DNA from 2 places in the Streptomyces sp. NPDC041205 genome. Region 2 is predicted to be linked to the other one. Evidence: riboswitches for the same ligand, from Rfam matches in the RefSeq annotation. Region 2 holds a riboswitch; the other holds the start of a gene.

Region 1 (3,399 bases), on a different contig from region 2:
AAACGCTCAAACGTATGGCCGGGGAACGTCACATCCCTGAGCGGCCCTGCCTGAGACGTCCCCTCCGCGCCCCGCGCGCGAACGGCGGGCGGGCCGTATACGACCTGCCCGCGGCCCCCGGCACAGCCCGCCCGGCGCCCCCGCCCACCCCCTCAGGCCACCCGCCGCTCCGCGTACTCCGCCACCTCCGCCATCGGCGGCCGCTCCTCCGTGTCCACCGCGTACGTCCGCGGCTCGAAGCCGTGCTCGCCGCGGACGAACTGGGTCAGCTCGGGGCGTACGAGATGGGCGCGGGCGAGCCGCAGCTGCGCGGTGCGGTAGATCGCCGCCGCCATCCGGCCGAGCGCCTGCCCGTCCTGGTGCCGGTGCCTGCGCACCCCCACGTCGACCTGCGCGAGCGCGTCCAGGCCCACGGTGTGCAGCGCGTCGACGAGCAGGCCGAGCTCCACGCCGTACCCGACGGGGAAGGGGAGGCGTTCGAGGAGCGACCTGCGGGCCGCGTACTCGCCGCCGAGGGGCTGCACGAAGCCCGCGAGCTGCGGCCAGTGCATGTTCAGCAGGGGCCGCGCCATCAGCTCGGTGACCCGGCCGCCCTGCCCGGCCGTCGCGCCGGACGCCGGGCCGTCGGCCGCGGGGCCGTCGGACACCGTCATCGGGCGGTCGTACATCGCCTTCACGAACTGCACGTCCGGCTCCGTGAGGAGCGGCCCCACGATGCCGGAGACGAAGTCCGCCGAGAACTCCTTCAGGTCCGCGTCGACGAACGCCACGATGTCACCGCGGGTGACCAGCAGGGAACGCCACAGGACCTCGCCCTTGCCCGGCACGGCGGGCAGCCGCGGCAGGATCGCGTCCCGGTGCACCACCCGGGCCCCGGCGGCCGCGGCCACCTCGGCCGTGCGGTCCGCGGAGCCGGAGTCGATCACCACGAGCTCGTCGACGAGCGGCACCCGCTCCATCAGCTCCCTGCGGATCTCGGCGACGATCCCGCCGACCGTCTCCTCCTCGTCGAGGGCGGGCAGCACCACGCTCACCGAGGTGCCGAGGTCACGCTTGGCGGCTGTCAGGGCGCCGGGCGCTCGGTCGGCGACGGACCAGGAACGCCTGCTCAGCCAGCGCTCGACCTCTTCCAGCACGCGCGTCCTCCCGGTTGTGATCCATCTCGCGCATCGGACGACTATCTCAAGGGTCCAAGGCTTCGGTTACAGTCTTGAACAACGCCGGTGACCATCGCATGTCGGGGGTCCCGGGCGTCACAATCGAATACCGCTCATCCAGAGGGGCAGAGGGATACGGCCCGTTGAAGCCCCGGCAACCCTCCAGCCGGTCTCGTCGCCGCGAACGCGCGCCGCGAGGCTCCCGGCTCGGGAAGGTGCCAATTCCGTCTCGTGGCGAGATGCGCCGCGAGGAAGATGAGGAGAAAGGGCCTCGCCTCCATGGCTGTGCAGACTGTCGCCACCACCACGCCTTCCGCGGACACCGTCGATCTCGGACCCGCTTCCGGTCTCTCCTGCCGCGAGTGCGGAACCCGCTTCGACCTCGGCCCCATCTTCGCCTGCGCCGAGTGTTTCGGACCCCTGGAAGTCGCCTACGACCTTCCCCTCGGCGACCCGGAGGGCCTGCGCAAGCGGATCGAGTCAGGACCCGCCAACATCTGGCGGTACGCCCCGCTGCTTCCCGTCCCCGCCGACGTGGCCGACAAGCCGAACCTGAACCCGGGCTGGACCAAGCTCGTCAAGGCCGACAACCTCGCCGCCGAACTCGGCGTCGAGCAGGGCAAGCTGTTCATCAAGGACGACTCGGGCAACCCCACGCACTCCTTCAAGGACCGCGTCGTCGCGCAGGCGCTCGAAGCCGCGCGCGCCTTCGGCTTCACCACCCTGTCCTGCTCCTCCACGGGCAACCTCGCCGGTGCCGTCGGCGCCGCCGCCGCCCGCGCGGGCTTCCGCTCCTGCGTGTTCATCCCGCACGACCTGGAGCAGGGCAAGGTCGTCATGGCCGCGGTGTACGGCGGGGAGCTCGTCGGCATCGAGGGCAACTACGACGACGTGAACCGCTTCTGCTCCGAGCTGATCGGCGACCCGCTCGGCGAGGGCTGGGGCTTCGTCAACGTCAACCTGCGGCCGTACTACGGCGAGGGCTCCAAGACCCTCGCGTACGAGATCTGCGAGCAGCTCGGCTGGCGCCTGCCCGACCAGCTCGTCATCCCCATCGCCTCCGGCTCCCAGCTCACGAAGATCGACAAGGGTCTGAAGGAGCTGATCGCGCTCGGCCTCGTCGAGGACAAGCCGTACAAGATCTTCGGGGCGCAGGCGGAGGGCTGCTCGCCGGTGTCCACCGCGTTCAAGGCGGGCCACGACGTCGTGCGGCCGCAGAAGCCGGACACCATCGCCAAGTCCCTGGCCATCGGCAACCCGGCCGACGGGCCGTACGTCCTCGACATCGCGCGCCGCACGGGTGGCGCGGTGGAGGACGTCGACGACGAGCAGGTCGTCGACGCGATCAAGCTGCTCGCGCGCACGGAGGGGATCTTCGCGGAGACCGCGGGCGGGGTGACCGTCGGCGTCGCGAAGAAGCTGATCGAGGCCGGCCTCATCGACCCCTCGCTCACCACCGTCGTGCTCAACACCGGGGACGGGCTCAAGACGCTCGACGCGGTCGCCGAGACGTCCCAGGCGACGGCCACGATCAAGCCGAGCCTCGACGCGTTCCGCTCCGCGGGGCTTGCCGGTTAGTCGCCGTAGGGCCTGTGGTCCGCTGCCGACCGCGGGTCGTGGTCCGTCCTCGCGCAGTTCCTCGCGCCCCTGACGGGGCGCTCCCCGTCCTCCCCGTACCCCTGAGGTGAACCCATGAGCGTCAACGTCCGCATCCCCACCATTCTTCGCACCTACACCGGCGGCAAGGCCGAGGTCGCCGCCGAGGGGGCGACCCTCGGTGAGGTCATCGCCGACCTGGAGAAGAACCACACCGGTATCGCCGCCCGGGTCCTGGACGACCAGGGCAAGCTGCGGCGGTTCGTGAACGTGTACGTGAACGACGACGACGTGCGGTTCGAGCAGGGTCTGGAGACCGCGACGCCGGACGGCGCCGGGGTTTCGATCATTCCCGCCGTCGCCGGCGGCTGAGCGCACGCAGAGTCACCGGGACTGCCCCCTCCGCGAGAGAAGCGGAGGGGGCAATTCTGTATGGTTGAGCGCGGTACAGTTGGGAATGGAGCGCCGTTTCCGGCGTACGCAGTGCCGCGCGCATATTCGAAGTCGGCCGCGGAGCCGACAAGAAGTAGCCAAAGTGTCCTGCCTATTTGAGCCCTATGCGGCATTTGTCGGGCCCGACTTGCCCTGAGTTCCGTGGAATTCTCCGGGAATCTCCGATAGCGCGTGCCCAGAATTCTCGTCCGAT
Region 2 (3,399 bases):
GCCCGCGTCTTCGGCCCGCAGAAGGGCGCGACCCCCGCCCAGGTCGAGCAGCTCGCGGCGGGCCTCGAACACTGGGCGTACGTCCTGACCCGCGACCTGAACGTCACCACCGACCTCTGCAACGGCGTCGGGACCGGCGCGTCCGGCGGCCTCGGCGCCGGGCTCGCCGCGCTCGGCGCCCGGCTCCTGCCCCGCTTCGACGTGCTCCTGGACCATCTGGACCTGGACGCCCGGCTCGCCCGCGCCGATCTGGTCGTCACCGCCGAGGGCGCCCTGGACCACCAGACGCCGCGCGGCAAGGTCCCGGCCGAGGTGGCCCGGCGCGCCAAGCGGTTCGGGCGCCCTGTCCTGGTGCTCGCGGGCACCATCGGGGACGGGGCGCACGCGGTCCGGGACCTTGGCGTGGACGCCTACAGCGCGATCCTGCCCGCCCCGGTGTCACTCCCGGAGGCGCTGAGCCGGGGCGGCGAGTTCCTGACGGACGCGACGGAGCGCGCCCTGCGCATGATCGTCCTGGGGTCCCGGCTGCGCCGTCAGGCAGCGGCGGCGTCCGCGGGACCGGCGACGGCACTGTGCGCCGCACCGGCCGCCACCGCGCCCGTCTCCGCCACGCCGGTGTCCGGCACGCACCGCCCGTCCTCCGTGCGGTAGTTCCAGCGCGCCCCGTCGGTCACCAGCTCGCGGACGGCGCGCACGAAGCGCTCCACGTGCTCGTCGGGGGTGCCCGCGCCGAAGCTCACCCGGATCGCGTTCAGGGACCGCTCGCCGGGCGCGGCCTCCGGGGCGCCGCACTCGCCGGGCTCGTCGGGGGCGCCGCCGAGCAGGGTGCGCACGAGCGGGTGGGCGCAGAAGAGGCCGTCGCGCACCCCGATGCCGTACTCCGCGGACAGGGCGGCGGCGAAGTGCGAGCTGTTCCAGCCGTCCACGACGAAGGAGATGACGCCCACGCGCGGCGCGTCGTCCCCGAACAGGGAGAGCACCCGCACCTGCGGCACCGCAGCGAGCCCTTCGGTGACCCTCGCGATCAGGTGCCGCTCCCGCTCCACGAGCGCGTCGAACCCGGCCTCGTCCAGGGCCTTGCAGGCGGAGGCGATGGAGTAGGCGCCGATGACGTTGGGCGAACCGGCCTCGTGCCGGGCGGCCGTGTCGTGCCACTCGACGTCCACTCCCCCGTCGGTGCGCCGCGCGACCTTCCGCGAGGCTCCGCCACCGGCGAGGTACGGCTCGGCGCCCTGCAGCCAGTCGGCCCGCCCCGCGAGCACACCGGAGCCGAAGGGCGCGTACAGCTTGTGCCCGGAGAAGGCGATCCAGTCGACGTCCAACTCCCGTACGTCCACGGGGTGGTGGGGCGCGAGCTGGGCGGCGTCGAGGACGATGCGGGCGCCGTGCGCGTGCGCGGCGGCGGCCAGCTCGCGCACCGGCCACAGCTCGCCGGTGACGTTCGACGCGCCGGTGACGCACACCAGGGCGGGGCCATGGAGGCCGCGGTCGGCGAGGGCGCGCTCCAGGGTGTGGACGGCCTCGTCGTGGGTGCGCGGGGCGTCGAGGTAGGTGACGCGGGCGTCGCGCCAGGGCAGCAGCGAGGCGTGGTGCTCGGTCTCGAATACGAAGACCTGGCAGTCGGCGGGCAGGGCGGCGGCGAGCAGGTTCAGCGAGTCGGTGGTCGACCGCGTGAACACCACCTGGTCGCCCTCGCGGCAGCCCAGGAACTCGGCGACGGTCTTCCGCGCGTTCTCGAACAGGTCGGTCGACAGCTGCGACAGGTATCCGGCGCCGCGGTGCACGCTCCCGTAGTACGGCGCGTATGCGGCCACGTCGTCCCAGACCCGCTGCAGGGCCGGGGCGCTGGCGGCGTAGTCGAGCGCGGCGTAGGTCACCTCGCCGCCGGTGACGAGGGGGACGGTGACATCGCGGCCGAGGACCGGCAGCGGTGCGGCACAGCAGGGGTCGGCGGAGTCGGTGGTGGTGGCGGACTCGGTGGCGACGGCGTGCGGGCGTGCGGACATGGCGGTATCTCCCGGCAGGACAGGGCGGAATGGCTGTGAAGGACCCGCACGACGGCCGGACGGCCACTTCGCGTACGGGGGGTGCCTCGACGCACGGCCGCACACGGGCCGGACGGAGGATTCTCAGAACGGGGCCGAAGCCCTAGCGCATTCGCTGAACCACGAGACTGCTCCCTCGACGACCAGGACCCCTGGTGACGCGAGGGGTCCGCGCTTGCGGCGGACCTTGCTGTCCACCGCCTGGTCTTCACCCGGGGCACCCCGCCACGGACGGAGGGTTGCCGGACAGCGGGCCGGGGCCTAGTCGCTGTCGCTCATGACCTGCGCAGCATCTTGCCACACGATCTTGGACGCGCAACACCGCAGTCCAGAATCCGGACTGCGGTGTGCGCCACACCTCGGGGGGCTCAGCGGTTGCTGGCCGCCACCCACCGCGCGAGCGCGGCCTTCGCCGCCCCGGAGTCGATGGCCTCGGCCGCCTTGGCCATCCCCGCCCGCACCTGCTCCGTGAGCGACCCGTCGCCCGGCTCCAGGGCGACCAGCGCCGCGGCCGAGTTCAGGAGCACCGCGTCCCGCACGGGCCCCGTCTCGCCGTCCAGGAGCCGCCGCGCGACCTCCGCGTTGTACGAGGCGTCGGCGCCCCGCAGCGCCTCGACCGGGACCAGGTCGATGCCGACGTCCCGGGGGTCGAAGGGCTCCTCGCGGACGCCCCCGTCCCGGACCACCCACACCCGCGACGTGGCCGTGGTCGTCAGCTCGTCGAGCCCGTCGTCACCGCGGAAGACGAGCGCCGACGAGCCGCGCTCGGCGAGGACACCGGCGAGGATCGGCGCCATCCGGGCGTCGGCGACACCGGTGGCCTGGGCCCGCACCTTGGCCGGGTTGGTGAGCGGGCCGAGGAAGTTGAAGGTGGTCCTGATGCCCAGTTCGCGCCGGGCGGGCGCCACGTGCCGCAGCGCGGGGTGGAACTTCACCGCGAAGCAGAAGGTGATCCCGGCCTCCTCGGCGACCTCACGCACCCGTCTGGGGGTGAGCTCCAGGTTCACACCGAGCTTCTCCAGGACGTCGGAGGCGCCGCTCGCGGAGGACGCCGCGCGGTTGCCGTGCTTGACGACCTTCGCGCCGGTCCCGGCGACGACGATCGCCGACATGGTGGAGATGTTCACGGTCTTGGCGCCGTCGCCGCCGGTGCCGACGATGTCGACGCTCGGCCCCGGCACCTCGATGACGTGGGCGTGCGCGTACATCGTCCGGACCAGACCGGAGATCTCCTCGACGGTCTCGCCCTTGGCGCGCAGCGCCACCGCGAAGCCCGCGATCTGCGCGTCCGTGGCCTCGCCGCTCATGATGCGGTCCATGGCCCAGGCCGTGTCGTCCGCGCTCTGGTCGCGCC

What was found. Region 2 has a riboswitch for S-adenosylmethionine ahead of ACZ6BG_RS02115 (aminotransferase class V-fold PLP-dependent enzyme). Riboswitches for the same ligand answer to the same signal wherever they lie in the genome.
Region 1: another riboswitch for S-adenosylmethionine. It lies ahead of thrC (threonine synthase); the one in region 2 lies ahead of ACZ6BG_RS02115 (aminotransferase class V-fold PLP-dependent enzyme).

Annotation. Positions count from the first base shown of each region.
Region 1 is NZ_JBVIZH010000005.1:75,801-79,199, forward strand. Features, by position in the region: gene ACZ6BG_RS22890 (glucosyl-3-phosphoglycerate synthase) at 153-1,136, opposite strand; SAM riboswitch class I at 1,268-1,419, shown strand; gene thrC (threonine synthase) at 1,413-2,735, shown strand; gene ACZ6BG_RS22900 (ubiquitin-like small modifier protein 1) at 2,850-3,125, shown strand.
Region 2 is NZ_JBVIZH010000001.1:465,820-469,218, forward strand. Features, by position in the region: gene ACZ6BG_RS02110 (glycerate kinase family protein) at 1-651, shown strand, start outside; gene ACZ6BG_RS02115 (aminotransferase class V-fold PLP-dependent enzyme) at 534-2,006, opposite strand; SAM riboswitch class IV at 2,212-2,328, opposite strand; gene trpD (anthranilate phosphoribosyltransferase) at 2,414-3,399, opposite strand, start outside.